Linked DNA regions of Geothrix sp. 21YS21S-2. Each later gene encodes a partner of the first gene's protein in a complex. Links are inferred from orthologs where the notes say so. Each region holds a gene or a part of one and is shown on either strand. Other genes may lie near its edges.

Region 1 (7,204 bases):
GGCGATCAAGCTCGACATGGACGTGAACTTCATGCGGGTGGCCAGCTACGGCCACGGCCTGGAGTCCACCGGCGAGGTGAAGATCCTCACCGACATCGACAAGTCCATCCGGGGCCGCCACGCCCTGGTGGTGGAGGACATCGTCGACACGGGCCTGACCCTCCACAAGGTGCGCAACCTGCTGCTGGACCGCGAGCCCGCCAGCCTGAAGATCTGCACCCTCCTCAGCAAGCCCAGCCGGCGCCGGGTGGAGGTCCCCGTGGACTACACGGGCTTTTCCATCGAGGACCACTTCGTGGTGGGCTACGGCCTGGACCTGGAGGGCAAGCTGCGCAACCTCCCCTACGTGGGCATCTACAATCCCGCCTGAAAGGGAGCCATGGCCCGTCATTTCGCGCCGGCGCTGGCCGGATTCCTCCTGCTGGGCTGCGGCTACCACCGGCTGGACAACCGCCCCCGGGCCGCGGCCTGGATGGTGAAGGGGCAGACCGTCCGCATCGCCGCCTTCCGCAACAACACCCCCAAGCTGGGGGCCGAGGAGACCTTCCGCAAGGCCCTGGAGAACCGCATCGTGGCCGCGTCCCCGTGGCGCCTGGTGCCCCAGAGCGCCGCCAGCCGCTGGGTGCTGCAGGGCGCCATCGAGCGGTACGAGGTGCGCGCCCTGGGCCTCTCCCTGGGCAGCGACTCCGTGAAGGGCTCCGCCGGCAGCGCCACCCGGGTGGAGGTGGTGGTGGTGGCCTCCGTGCAGCTGCTGGACGGCGTCACCGGCGACGTGGTCATCCAGCGGCCCCGGCTGACCTTCTCGAACCAGTACCGGGTCGACCAGAACTTCGCCAGCTTCAACAACCAGGAGCTGCGGGTGCTGGGCACCCTGTCCGACGACTTCGCCGAGAGCTTCCTGACCCAGCTGCTGGAAGGGAGCGACTGAATGGCCATTCCCAAGACCTGGCTGGACTCGCCCTTCGCCCTCCTCCACGGGGAGGACAGCGACGGCCGCAGGGCGGCGGTGGAGGCCTGGAAGGCCGTGCACGTGGACCCGGAGTGGGAGGTGTTCTCCTTCACGGTCTGCGCCGAGGGCTGCCCCTGGGCCGAGGTGGTCAACGCCCTCACCGAATCCGCCCCCCTGGGCGCCGACCGCGTGGTCCTGGTGCCCCAGGCGGACAACCTCCTGGAAAAGGCCAAGGAGCTGCCCCCTTCCGTGAAGCGCCTCATCCTCGAGCCCCTGCCGGCGACCCGCCTGCTTCTGGTGGCCCGGGGCACCCTCTCCGCGGGCCCCGGCAAGATCCTCGGGGCCAAGCCCTTCAGCGACTGGGCCAAGCAGGGCAGGGTCCTGAAGCTGGGCGCCATGGACGACAAGGAGGCCCCCGCCTGGGTGGAGGCCGAGGCCGCCCGCATGGGCCTGCGCCTCGGTTCGGGCGTGGCCAAGCGCATCGCCGCCCGCATGGGCGGCAACCCCGGCATCCTGCGCCGCTGCCTGGAGGTCCTGGACCTGCTTGCCGACGACCGCCGGGTGGAGGCCGATCTGGTGGACAAGGCGACCTTCCGACTGGGCGAGCAGACCGCCTTCGCCTGGTCCAAGGCCTGGCAGGGCGGTTCCGCCCCCACGGCCTTCGCCGCCCTGCGGCAGGCCGTGGAGGACGACCCGAGCGGCGCCCCCCTGATGCTCCTGGGCCAGGCCCGGCGCGAAGTGGAGCGCCTCTGCCGGCTCACCGACGCCCGGCGCAACGGCGTCAAGAGCCGCGACGGGCAGGTGGCCGCCCTGGGCCTGGGGCCCAATCAGGCATTCCTGTTCGACGGCTATGACCGGGTCCTGAACCGCATCGGCCCCGAGGGGGCGGCCCGCCTGCTGCACCTGGTGAACCAGACGGACATGGACCTGAAGGGAATGGCCATCAGCCGCAGTCCCAGCCCCCTTCTGAACCTCACCACCGCCCTGTGCCGGGCCTGGTCCTCCTGAAACGAAAAAAGAGTTGTTAATCTTTTGAATCGGACCTACACCTAGAGCACGCCAAGGGGGACCCATGACCGCCTGTTCCATGCCCAACCTCACGTCCCTGGGGACGGTCGAATCCAAGTCGGTGCTGCCGAAAGGCTGGAAAGCCGACCTGACCGACCTCGCCAGCCTGGACCTGACCCTCCCCGTGATGGAGCTCATCCGCCGGACGACCAGCAGGCTGCCCCAGGACATCATCGAAGCCGTGGTGGCCAACCGGAACCTGGAGGCCGAGGGCTCCCGGGCCGCCAACACCCTGGACACGATGATCGAGAACATCACCCTGGCCGACGACCACGTGTCGCCGCTCTGCCAGGACACCGGCACCATCATCTTCTGGGTGCGCCATCCCTTCGGCCTCTCCCAGCGCAAGGTGAAGGAGCAGATCCGCAGGGCCGTGGCCGACGCCACCGCCCAGTCCTGGCTTCGCCCCAACTGCGTGGAGAGCCTGTCCGGGAGGAACCCGGGCAACAACATGGACCCCTTCCTCGAAGGCCACCCCGTCATCCACTTCGAGGAGCGCGAGGAGCCCGGCGTCGAGGTCTCCATCATGCTCAAGGGCGGCGGCTGCGAGAACGTGGGCGCCCAGTACCGCCTCCCCGAGGCCTCCCTGGGCGCGGGCCGCGACCTGGGCGGGGTGCGAAAGTGCGTCATCGACGCCGTCACCAAGGCGCAGGGCCAGGGCTGCTCCCCGGGCATCCTCGGCGTGGCCATCGGCGGTGACCGGGTCACCGGCTACGAGCGCAGCAAGGAGGTCATCCTCCGCAAGCTGGGCACCCCGAACCCCGATCCCAGGCTGGACGCCTTCGAGCGCAAGCTCACCGAGGAGATCAACACCCTGGGCATCGGGCCCATGGGCTACGGCGGACGCACCACGGTCCTGGGCGTGCTCGTGTCCGAGATGTTCCGCCATCCCGCCAGCTTCTTCGTGAGCATCAGCTACATGTGCTGGTCGAGCCGGCGCATGGACCTGGTCGTCGATGAAACCGGCTCAGCCCTGTACCGCTAGGAGACTCCCGTGAAGCGCATCACGACCCCCATTTCCGAAGCCGTCGTCCGCGACCTCAAGGTCGGCGACGAGATCCTCCTCAGCGGCCGCGTGGTCCTCTCCCGGGACATCGGCCACAAGTTCATGGTCGAGAAGAAGCCCGACTGGCTCAAGCCCCTGCTGCACGAGGCCGTCATCTACCACTGCGGGCCCGTCGTGGCCCACCACGAGGACGGGCACTGGTCCTTCGTCTCCGCCGGCCCCACCACCAGCATCCGCGAAGAGCCCTACCAGGCGGATGTCCTCGAGACCTACACCGTCCGCGGCGTCATCGGCAAGGGCGGCATGGGCAAGAAGACCTCGGACGCCCTGGGCAAGGTGGGCGCCTGCTACCTCCACGCCACCGGCGGCGCCGGGGCCCTCCTGGCCGAGCGGGTCAAGCGGGTGGTGGACGTGAAGATGCTCGAGGAGTTCGGCAGCCCCGAGGCCTTCTGGATCATCGAAGTGGAGGACTTCCCCCTGGTCGTCACCATGGACAGCCACGGCGGCAGCCTCCACGAGGAAGTGGCCCGCACGAGCCAGGAGCGCGCCAAGGAATTGATGGCGGCAAAGTAAGCGGAGATCTTTTATCATCCTCTTCATCCCCGTCCATCCCCGTTCATCCCCGGCAAATCAAGCGCTTGATTTGCCGGGGATGAACGGGGATGAAAAAGGATAAAAAAAATTCTGTCCCTCCCCGGAAGGCCCGGACTGCCTATGCACATTTCCTACTCGCAGCTTGCCAGCGACCTTGCCTCGGCCCTGGCCGGGTTCCTCGACCTGGCCGAGGCCCGCGCCGAGAGCCGGCGGTGGTTCCAGGAGGGGCTGGGGCTGCCCGCGTCCTGGCTCCTGGTCCACGGCGACGACCCCGTGCCCGAGGAGGACGCGGCCAAGGTGGGGCTTTGGCTGGAACGTCGCAGGCAGGGCGAGCCCTGGTCCTACATCCTCGGCTGGTGCGAGTTCCGGGGGCGCCGGTTCCAGGTGACCCGGGACACCCTGATCCCCAGGCCCGAAACGGAGCTGGTGCTGGAGGCGGCCCTGGAGGTGGGGCGGCGGCTGGGCGTGCTCCACGCGTGCGACGTGGGCACCGGCACGGGCATCCTCGCGGTGTGCATGGCCCTGGAGACCGACTGGGAGGTCCAGGCCTCCGACATCAGCCTGGGGGCCCTGAAGGCCGCCCGGGCCAACGCCGCGGCCCTGGGGGCCAAGGTGGCCTTCCAGCGGGGGCACCTCCTGGCCCCCCTCAAGGACCCCCTGGGCCTCGTGGTGTCCAACCCCCCCTACGTGGACCCCGCCGACGCCCCCGGGCTCCAGCGGGAGCTGGCCTTCGAGCCCGCCACGGCCCTGTTCGCCCCCGACCGGGGCCTGGCCCTGTCGGCGGAGATCCTGCGCGAAGCCCGGCGGCGGGCCGCCCCCGGCTGCGTCCTGGAGATCGGCGCGGGGCAGGGGGAGGAACTCACGGCCCGGGCCCTGGCCTCGGGCTGGAAGCGCGCCGTGGTGCACCAGGATCTGGCAGGCCACGACCGGTGCCTCATGGCGCTTCTTTAACTGGCACGACCTCTGCCATGACTGGGAGTGGAGGCAGGTCATGCGGTATCTTTTGCCCATCGCGATCGGAGTTCTGGTCCTGGGGTGCTCCATTCCCAAGGCCCATGATCCCAGTCTGACCAAGCAGCCCCGGATCCCCTACGCCGAGGAGGGGCCGGCCGCCGCGCCGCTGTCGGACGGCTCCCTCTGGCAGGACCGGCAGACGGTGGCCGATCTGCGCGCCCACCGCCTCAACGACCTGGTGACCATCAAGATCACCGAGTCCACCACCGCCACGTCCAAGGCCGACGTCACGACCTCCCGGTCCGGTTCCAACACCCTCACCGCCCCGTCCCTCTTCAGCCGCCTGGCCAGCGTGGGCGTCGGCAGCGGCGCCGCGGCCACCGGAGGGTTCAAGACCGCCACCACGAACAAGTACGCCGGAAACGGCGTCACCGACCGCAGCGCCCTCTTCACCACCACCATCACCGCCCGGGTGGTGAAGGTCCTGGGCAACGGCAACCTGATCTTCGAAGGCTACCGGGACATCCAGCTCAACAACGAGAAGCAGCGCCTGTACGTGGCCGGGATGCTCGACCCCGCGCGCCTGGACACCGCCAACACCATCGGCTCGGCACAAGTGGCCGAGTTGCGCGTGGGCTACGGCGGCCAGGGCGTGGTGGACGAAACCCTGAAACCGGGCTACATAAGCCGTCTCCTGTCCTTCATCTGGCCGTTCTGAGGCAGGCACATGCGCAGACTCCTCCTTCTCCTCGCCCCCCTCCTCCTGACGGCGGCCATCCCCGACAAGGGGATCGGCCTCCCCCTGCGGGAAGTCGCCTCCCTCCAGGGCGTTCGCGGCAACATGCTCATGGGCTACGGCCTCGTGGTGGGCCTCAAGGGCACCGGCGACACCATCCAGTCCAAGTTCACGATCCAGAGCCTGGCCAACCTCATGGCCCGCCAGGGCATCAGCATCCCCACCACGGGCGTGAACGTGAAGAACGTCGCCTCGGTGATCGTCACCGCCGAACTGCCCGCCTTCGGGAGGCCCGGCCAGCGGGTGGACGTCACGGTCAGTTCCAACGGGGACTCCTCGTCCCTGGCCGGGGGCACCCTCCTCATGACCCCCCTCCAGGGCCCCGACGGCCAGGTCTATGTGGTGGCCCAGGGCTCCCTCCTGGTGGGCGGCTTCTCCGTGGCCACCGCCGGGGCCTCCAACACCAAGAACCACCCCACCGCCGGGCGCATCCCGGAAGGGGGCCTGGTGGAGCGCGAGGTGGGCGGCAACTTCAACGACCGCAAGGTGCTCCGGTACAGCCTGCTGATGGAGGACTTCACCACCGCCGTGCGCGTGGTCAAGGCCATCAACCAGGAGCTGCCCTCGGCCTCGGCCCGGGCCCTGGACGCGCGCACCATCGAGGTGCCCGTGCCTTCCGAGTTCCAGGGGCGGATCGTCGAACTGGTGGCCCGGCTCGAGAACCTGCAGATCGAGCTTCAGTCCCATGCCCGGGTGGTGGTCAACGAGAAGACCGGCACCGTGATCATGGGCTCGGACGTGCGCATCGGCGCCGTGAGCATCGTCCAGGCCGGCCTCTCCATCTCCGTCACGAGCGCGAGCCAGGTGAGCCAGCCCAGGCCGCTCAGCAAGGGCAAGACCGCCACCACCACCACCGGCGAGGTGAAGGCCGAGGACGAGAAGGTCAAGTCCCTCACCCTCGAACCCGGCACCACCGTGGGCCGGCTCGCCGAGATGCTCAACAATGTGGGGGTCACCCCCCGGGACCTGGTGGCCATCCTCCAGGCCATGAAGGACGCCGGCGCCCTCAATGCCGAGCTGAGGGTCCTGTGAGCTCCCCCATCCTCAGTTCCACGTCCGCCCCGGCCCAGGATCTGGTGGCCCCGGCCATCCCGGGCGGGAAGGACGCGAAGGAGGCGGCAAGGCAGTTCGAGGGCCTGCTGATGGCCAATCTTTTCAAGGAAATGCGCAAGACCGTCCACCCCTCCGGGCTGTTCGGCACCAGCGACTCCGCCCGGGGCACATATGAATATTTGCTTGACCAGGCCGTTGTCAACCACGCCATGGAAAGTGGGAAAACGTGGGGCCTGAGTGAACGCCTGGAGTCCTCCTTAAAGTCTGCCAAGCAAAATAGATGAACAGGACTTAATTGGAACCCCGTCTCTGCCGATACTAGAATCGAGTTGAGGTGAGTGATGAGGGTTTCAATCAAGACCGGGGCGCCAGCGGCATCCCAGAAGGTGGGGGGCGGACCCCAGCCGACCTCGGCGGGCCCTGTGGGGGCCACCGTTCCGGCGGATGCGTTCAGCGTCTCCAACGGGGCCCATTTCATCGCCGTCGCCCGGGCCCGCCTGGACGCCATCCCCGATGTGCGCCAGGAGAAGGTCGAGGCCATCCGCGCGAGGATCGACGCCGATGCCTACAACCCCGACGGGGAGGCTGTGGCCGACGGCCTGGTGCGGGAGCACACCCCGGCCCGGCAGGAGCCCTGACGGGCCGCAGATGAACCCACTCACCCTGCGCCAGTCGTTTCAGAACGCCAATCTGGAAGCCCTCCGGGAAGCCCAGGGGGTCCATGAGCTGCAGGCTAGGGACGCCGCGCGCAGGCGGGACGTGGGCGAGCAAACGGCGCTGGAGC
Region 2 (7,151 bases), 3.9 Mb from region 1 along the record:
CAACCTGAACATGATGAAGATGCTCGGGGACTACTCCACCATGGTCCACTCCATCTCCGCGGCGGTGCTGGTGGCCATCCTCATCGTCACCGCCAACACCATGGCCATGGCCATCCGGGAGCGCACCACCCAGATCTCGACCATGCGGGCCCTGGGCTTCCGGTCCGGGCAGATCCTTTCGCTGCTCATGGCCGAAGGCCTCCTCCTCTCCCTCCTGGGCAGCGCCCTGGGCATCGCCATGGCCATGGGGGTGGCTTCGGCCGCGGCGAAGGTGGCGGGCCAGATACTCCCGTGGATGGCCGACTTCATCATCACGCCCGAGACGCTTCTCCTTTGCGTGCTGATCACGCTCGCCCTGGGGCTGCTCTCCACCTTCATCCCCGCCTACCGCGCCAGCCGCAGGCCCATCACCGAAGGGCTGAGGGCCCTGTGATCTGGTACCTCTTCGTCCCCCTCGCCCCGTACCTGCTGTGGCTGCTGTGGGCCGCGGCCTTCCACCCGCTGCCCTTGACCTACAACTGGCGCTCCATCTGGCAGCGGTGGGCGGGCACGCTCTCCACGGTCGGGGCCATCGCCATCGTCGTGATGGTCTTCGTGGTGGTGCTGTCCATGGCCCAGGGCGTCTCGAAGGCCTACGTGCGCAGCGGCCGCGAGGACCAGGTGATCATCATGCGCCAGAACGCGCGGGTGGAGATGATGAGCTCGGTGAGCCTGGCCCAGGCCCGGCTCATCCTCACCCACCCCCTCATCGCCCATGACGAGGTGGGGCCCCTGGCCACCGAGGACATCATCGTCAGCAAGCAGGTGGCCCTGGCCGACGGGTCCGGGGCCATGAGCGTGACGGTGCGGGGCACCACCCCGGCCGGGATCCGCATGCGCAGCCAGGTGCGGATGCTCAGGGGCCGCTGGTTCAACCCCGGCCTTTCCGAGGCCGTGGTCCCCCAGAAGATGCTGAACCGGTACACCGGGGTGGAATGGGGCCGGAGCATCGACATGGCCGGGAGGAGCTGGAAGGTCGTGGGGGTCTTCGACGGGGACGGCAGCGTCTTCGACTCGGAGATCTGGACCGAGGTGGGCGACCTGCGCCAGGCCTTCCGCCGCTACGGCAATGACTCATCCATGGCCGTGCGCCTGCGCAGCGCGGCGGACGTGCCCGCCTTCGTCCGGGACATGGAGCAGGACGTGCGCCTCAAGCTGGAGGCCAAGCCCGAGCCCGCCTATTTCGCGGACCTGGGCGACGCGGGCCGGCCCATGCAGGTGCTCGGCCAGATCATCACCCTGATCCTCACCGTGGGCGCGGTGTTCGCGGCCATGAACACGATGTACGCCACCGTGGCCGGACGCACGCCCGAGATCGGCACCCTCCGGGCCCTGGGCTTCCGCCGCCGGGAGATCCTGGCCAGCTTCCAGTGGGAGGCGATCCTCCTCACGGCCCTGGGGGGCCTGCTGGGCGCCGGGCTCTCCCTGCTCTTCAACGGCATCCGCACCGGCACCGTGAACATGAACACCTGGTCCGACGTGAGCTACGCCTTCGCCGTGACCCCGGACCTCATGGCCCAGGGCGTGGGCTTCAGCATCCTGATGGGGGTGGCGGGAGGCTTCCTGCCGGCCTGGCGGGCCAGCCGCATCCCCGTGACCGAGGCCATGAGGGCTTGAACGATTAATAAATTTCTTTTACACTCCTTTCTACCGCGCATTGACGGCATCAGCTTGCGAGGTAAACTGGTCACTAAACGGGAGGCACTATGGACCGTGAACTGCTAAAGGGGAGCACTCCGCTTCTTCTGCTGTCTCTGCTCACGGACGGCCCTATGTACGGGTACCAGATCATCGAGACGGTCAAACAAAGGACCGACGGCAGCTACACCCTCAAGGAGGGCGCGCTCTACCCTGCCCTGCACAAGCTCGAGGCGGCCGAGTTCATCACGTCCTACTGGCAGACCCAGCCCAACGGCCGGGACCGCCGCTACTACGCCATCCAGCCTGCCGGCGCGTCCTTCCTGGCCGCCAAGAAGCAGGAATGGGGGCAGTTCGTGGCCATGGTGGACGGCTTCGTGGGACCCCGGCCGTGAGCCAGGCGCTCGCCGCCTACCTCTCCGAAGTGGAGCGGGGACTCGGGGGGCTTTCCTCAAGCAGGCGGCGGCTGATCATCCGGGAACTCGCGGCCCATCTCCAGGATGAGGCGGAGGCCCGGGGCATCCAGACGGAGGCCCAGATGGCGGACCTCCTGGCGGAAAAGGAGCGCCCCCGGGAGCTGGCACAGGAGCTCTCCAGCGGCGAAGGCACCGACGCCACCCACCGCAGCGAGACCTCGCTGCTGGCCGGCAGCCTCCTGGGCCTGGCCACCGGCGGCTACCTCTACCTCCAGGGCGGCTGGCCCTGGCACCTGAGCCTGGCCTTCTGCATGGCCCACGGCCTGGCGGTGGGCGCGGGCATCTTCCTGGTGCGCCGCCGCTGGCAGCGCCTGGGGAGGCAGGGCCGGATCCTCACCTCCCTGGTATTTGGCACCCTCATGGCCATCCCCCTGGGGTTCACCAGCCTGCGGGGCTTCAATTCCAGCCGGCTCCTTTACGGAGCCTTCACGGGCTACATGCTGGAGCGCCACTCGGAACCCCGGCCGGCCTGGCAGGCGGTCCTGGAGACGGTGGGCTTCACCGTGCTGGACTACCTGGCCTACACCTTCATCTTCACCCACCGGCGCCCGTACAGCTGGCTCCTGGAGCTCAGCTTCAACTTCACCCTGGCCCTGGCGGTCCTGGTGGCCCTCCACCTCAAGCGGCTCCTGTCGGGACGGTGGCTGCTGGCCCCCCAGTGATTTCGGGTTGAGTTCCAAGGCTATCCGGGCTACACTTTCTCCCTTGTGCGTGAACAAGCCGCGTGCCGTCATGGCATCCGGTCGGTTCCAGGAGGCCCCAATGAAGGACAAGATCCATCCCCAGCTTTTCGACGTGAACGTCCACTGCGCGTGCGGCAGCGAGTTCGTCACCCGTTCCACCAAGAAGGAGCTCCGGGTCGAAGTCTGCTCGGCCTGCCACCCCTTCTTCACCGGCAAGCAGAAGCTCATGGACACCGCCGGCCGGGTGGAAAAGTTCAACCGCAAGTATGCCAAGAAGGAAGTGGCGGCCCCCGTGGCCGAGGCCGCTCCCGAGGCGGAAGCTCCGGCCGAAGCCAACCAGTAGCTACAGCATTCCCAGGAACGGGCCGATCCTCGGCCCGTTCTTTTTTTGTATGTGTGGGTGACCCATGCTCGACCAGCTTGAATCCCTCGATGCCAAGTACCAGGAGATCGAAGCCCAGCTCCAGGACCCCGCCGTCGTCAGCGACATGAAGCGGCTGCGGGAGCTCACCAAGCTGCGCTCGGAACTGGAGCCCGTGGTGGAGGCCTGGCACCTCCAGCGCACCCGGCTCCGCCAGCTGGAGGAGGCCGAGCAGATACTCGCCGACAGGACCCAGGACGCGGACCTGCGCGAAATGGCGGGCATGGAGATCCCCGAGCTCAAGGAGGCCATCCAGGCCGGGGAGGCCGCCCTGCGGAGCCTGCTGGTGCCCAAGGACCCCAAGGACGAGCGCAACGTCATCCTGGAGGTGCGGGCCGGCACCGGGGGGGAGGAGGCCGCCCTGTTCGCCGCGGAGATCTTCCGGATGTACGTGCGCTTCGCGGAGCGCCGGGGGTACCGGGTGTCGGTGCTCAGCGAGAGCGAGGCCGACCAGGGCGGGCTGCGGGAGGTCGTCGCCGAGGTCGAAGGGGCCGGGGCCTACTCCCTGTTCCGGTTCGAGAGCGGCGTCCACCGGGTGCAGCGGGTGCCCAAGACCGAGACCCAGGGCCGCATCCACACCTCAGCCTGCACCGTGGCGGTCATGCCCGAGGCCGACGAGGTCGACATCGACGTCAGGAAGGAGGACCTGCGCATCGACACCTTCTGCTCGGGCGGCAAGGGCGGCCAGAGCGTGAACACCACCTACTCCGCCGTGCGCCTCACCCACCTGCCCACCAACACCGTGGTGCAGTGCCAGGACGAGCGCAGCCAGCTCAAGAACATGGCCAAGGCCATGACCGTGCTGCGAAGCCGCCTCCTGGAGAAGGCCCAGGCCGAGGTGGACCAGGCCGAGGCCAGCCTGCGCAAGACGCAGGTGGGTTCCGGGGACCGGAGCGAGAAGATCCGCACCTACAACTTCCCCCAGGGCCGGGTCACCGACCACCGGGTGAACGTCACCATCCACCAGCTGGACGCGTTCATGCAGGGCATGATCGAGCCCATCCTCGAACCCCTGCGCGCGGCCCACGAGGCGGAACGGCTCCAGCAACTGGAGGCCTGAGGAAAAACTCACTTATATATAAGGATGGCTGAAAGGACGAGGTGCCCTGTCTTTCTCGGCGAACCTCGGCTCCTCGGCCACCTCGGCGATGAAGGATGAAATCCGGTCGCATACATCTTATTTATTATCTACAATTAGCCTAAGCGATTCCTGCCGGACCCAACCCCTGGTTGCAGTTTTCCCCACCTCACCCCACGATAACTGGACCCCCCCGGACGATCCCATGGCCCCCGCACACCCCTCCCGCCCCCTGGATACCCTCCTGCACGAGTGCCGGAAGGTCATCGTGGGCCAGCCCCAGCTGCTGAACCGGCTCCTGGTGGCCCTGCTGGTGCCCGGGCACGTGCTGCTGGAGGGGCTTCCCGGGCTGGCCAAGACCCGGACCGTCAAGACCCTGGCGGCGGCGAGCCGCATGCACTTCCGGCGCATCCAGTTCACCCCGGACCTGCTGCCCTCGGACGTGGTGGGCACCCTGGTCTTCGACCCGAGGAACCTCACCTTCACCCCCAAGAAGGGCCCCATCTTCGCCAACCTGCTCCTTGCCGACGAGATCAACCGGGCCCCCAGCAAGGTGCAGTCGGCCCTCCTGGAGGCCATGGAGGAGCGCCAGGTCACCCTCGGGGAGGAGAGCTTCCCCCTGCCGGACCCCTTCCTGGTCCTGGCCACCCAGAACCCCCTGGAGCAGGAGGGCACCTTCCCGCTGCCCGAGGCCCAGATGGACCGGTTCCTCTTCAAGCTCCGCATCGACTACCCCAGCCTCCAGGAGGAGGGGGAGGTGCTCCGCCGCGCCGATGGGCGCGAGGAGCCCGTGCTGCCCATGATGAGCGGCGAGGAGATCCTTGAAGGGGGGGTCCAGGCCCGCAGGGTCCGGCTGGACGAGGCCATCCGGAACTACATCGTGCGCCTGGTCCAGGCCACCCGCCCCGGCCACGGCAAGGCCTGGAAGGACCGGGAGCTGCTCCGCTGCGGCGCCTCCCCCCGGGCTTCCCTGGCCCTCCAGGCCTCCTCCAAGGCCCTGGCCTACCTTTCCGGGCGGGACCACGTGCTCCCCGAGGACGTGGCGGCCCTCGCCCCGGACGTCCTGAGGCACCGGCTCCTGCTCACCTACGAGAGCGAGGCCGACGGGGTGACCACGGACGATGTCATCAAGGCCCTGTTGACGGCCACTCCGAGACCCTGAAAAAAGGCTGTGACCTTCTTCACATACAAGTTGACAAATGCTTTATTGCCCTGTTTTCAATCCTTAACAAAAATTAACATGACCCCAAAAAAAGAAAACACGATTGGGGAACTTTCTCCACCGTGCTAGCATGGGTCACCCTACTTAGGTCACCTGATATTTTCCAATAATGGGCCGGGGAAAGGCCTTGATGTCTTTGAACCCCCGGAATTAACCCCTAAGCGAAGTGATATAACCAATTATCGCTAACGCTAACCCCAAACAGGAGGATGCACATGCATCGTAGACTCGAAAACTTCGGCCGGATCGCCGCGCTGATCGTCGTGGGTTCCGTGACCCTCGCCGCCCAGGGCACGCAGACGTCCAGCATCAGCGGCAGCCTCGTCGACCAGAACGGCGCTGCGGTCGCCGGCGCCACCGTCAACCTGGTTTCCACCAGCCTCCAGGGCCCCCGCGTCCTGCAGACGGACGACAAGGGCCGGTTCATCACCCGCCTGCTGCCTCCCGGCAACTACACCATCACCATCTCGAAGACCGGCTTCCAGACCATCAAGACCACTGAGAAGATCGGCATCGACCAGACCTACCAGCCCCGTTTCACCATGGCCAAGACCGCCTACGCGGTCGTGGAAGTGGTCGGAACCGCCGCCGCCGTTGACCGCACCGACGTCAAGACCGCCTCCAACTACTCCCTGGACGCCGTCGACGCCCTGCCCAACGCCCGCACGATGGAAGGCGTCGCCCTGCTGACCCCCGGCGTCACCACCGGCGTCGGCAACCGCGTCCAGATCCGCGGCGCCATGACCTCCGGCAACCTCTACCTGCTGGACGGCCAGAACATCTCCGACAACGCCTACAACAACCGCGGCGTCCGCCTGATCGACGACTCGATCGAAGAGATCCAGGTCATCACCGGCGCCATCTCCGCCGAATACGGCGACGTGGACGGCGGCGTGCTGAACGCCATCACCCGTTCCGGCGGCAACGAGTTCGCCGGCCAGCTGCGCTGGGAGCTGAAGGACGCCGCCTGGAACGCCTACAATCCGAAGGACACCCGCGGCTCCTTCCCCAACACGATGAACGAGGAGAAGACGATCTCCCTCTCCGGCTTCATCATCAAGGACAAGCTCTGGTTCTCTGGCAGCTTCTTCTCCACCAACCAGACCGGCGCCGGCACCATCACCTTTGACCTCGGCAACCGCGTCGGCTCCAACCCGGTCATCTCCAACAACGACCAGACGGGCCTCGTGGGCTTCAACGCCCCCTATATCACCCAGACCAAGGAAATCCGCCGCCAGATCAAGTTGACCTGGGCCGTCAACCAGAACCACACCCTGGTCACCTCCTTCAACAACGCCCGCATCGACGACGTCAACCGCAACTACAGCGCGGCCATGACCACGGCGCTGGTTCCGCAGGTGAGCACCTCCGAGTTCCTGAACCTCCAGTGGCGCGCCATCTGGTCCAACACCATCACGTCGGAGATGAAGGTCGGCCGCAAGAAGCAGAAGCTCTCCGCCGGCGCCAACGTGGCCGGTGGCAGCCCGATGTACAACTACAGCTCCGCCACGGGCGGCTATCTGAACAACGGCATCTTCAACCAGAACGACGGCGGCGACAACCGCAACAACCAGACCTTCAACGCGAAGGTCAG

Evidence for each region. The genes of interacting proteins can lie anywhere in the genome.
Region 2: the proteins of prmC (region 1) and prfA are in contact, whole or in part, in a crystal structure (PDB 2B3T), measured with the Escherichia coli proteins. The link is inferred for Geothrix sp. 21YS21S-2 from one-to-one orthologs.

What each region holds. Positions count from the first base shown.
Region 1 is NZ_CP132910.1:200,029-207,232, forward strand. What follows is about bases 2,789-5,652. They hold prmC (peptide chain release factor N(5)-glutamine methyltransferase), read left to right. Parts: upstream 2,789-3,737; coding sequence 3,738-4,568; downstream 4,569-5,652. Other genes in these bases: RAH40_RS00925 (fumarate hydratase), read left to right, coding at 2,789-3,002; RAH40_RS00930 (FumA C-terminus/TtdB family hydratase beta subunit), read left to right, coding at 3,012-3,596; RAH40_RS00940 (flagellar basal body L-ring protein FlgH), read left to right, coding at 4,609-5,289; RAH40_RS00945 (flagellar basal body P-ring protein FlgI), read left to right, coding at 5,299-5,652. Outside these bases: hpt (hypoxanthine phosphoribosyltransferase), read left to right, coding at 1-370; LPS assembly lipoprotein LptE, read left to right, coding at 380-928; holA (DNA polymerase III subunit delta), read left to right, coding at 929-1,957; more of RAH40_RS00925, read left to right, coding at 2,022-2,788; more of RAH40_RS00945, read left to right, coding at 5,653-6,399; RAH40_RS00950 (rod-binding protein), read left to right, coding at 6,396-6,704; flagellar biosynthesis anti-sigma factor FlgM, read left to right, coding at 6,762-7,058; RAH40_RS00960 (hypothetical protein), read left to right, coding at 7,069-7,204. UniProt on the Escherichia coli protein: Methylates the class 1 translation termination release factors RF1/PrfA and RF2/PrfB on the glutamine residue of the universally conserved GGQ motif, i.e. on 'Gln-235' in RF1 and on 'Gln-252' in RF2.
Region 2 is NZ_CP132910.1:4,095,477-4,102,627, reverse strand. Bases 2,470-5,280 are described here. They hold prfA (peptide chain release factor 1), read left to right. Parts: upstream 2,470-3,243; coding sequence 3,244-4,317; downstream 4,318-5,280. Other genes in these bases: RAH40_RS18105 (MoxR family ATPase), read left to right, coding at 4,541-5,280; rpmE (50S ribosomal protein L31), read left to right, coding at 2,916-3,179; RAH40_RS18120 (hypothetical protein), read left to right, coding at 2,470-2,815. In the rest of the region: RAH40_RS18135 (FtsX-like permease family protein), read left to right, coding at 1-433; RAH40_RS18130 (ABC transporter permease), read left to right, coding at 430-1,656; RAH40_RS18125 (PadR family transcriptional regulator), read left to right, coding at 1,746-2,072; more of RAH40_RS18120, read left to right, coding at 2,069-2,469; more of RAH40_RS18105, read left to right, coding at 5,281-5,497; RAH40_RS18100 (TonB-dependent receptor), read left to right, coding at 5,773-7,151. UniProt on the Escherichia coli protein: Peptide chain release factor 1 directs the termination of translation in response to the peptide chain termination codons UAG and UAA.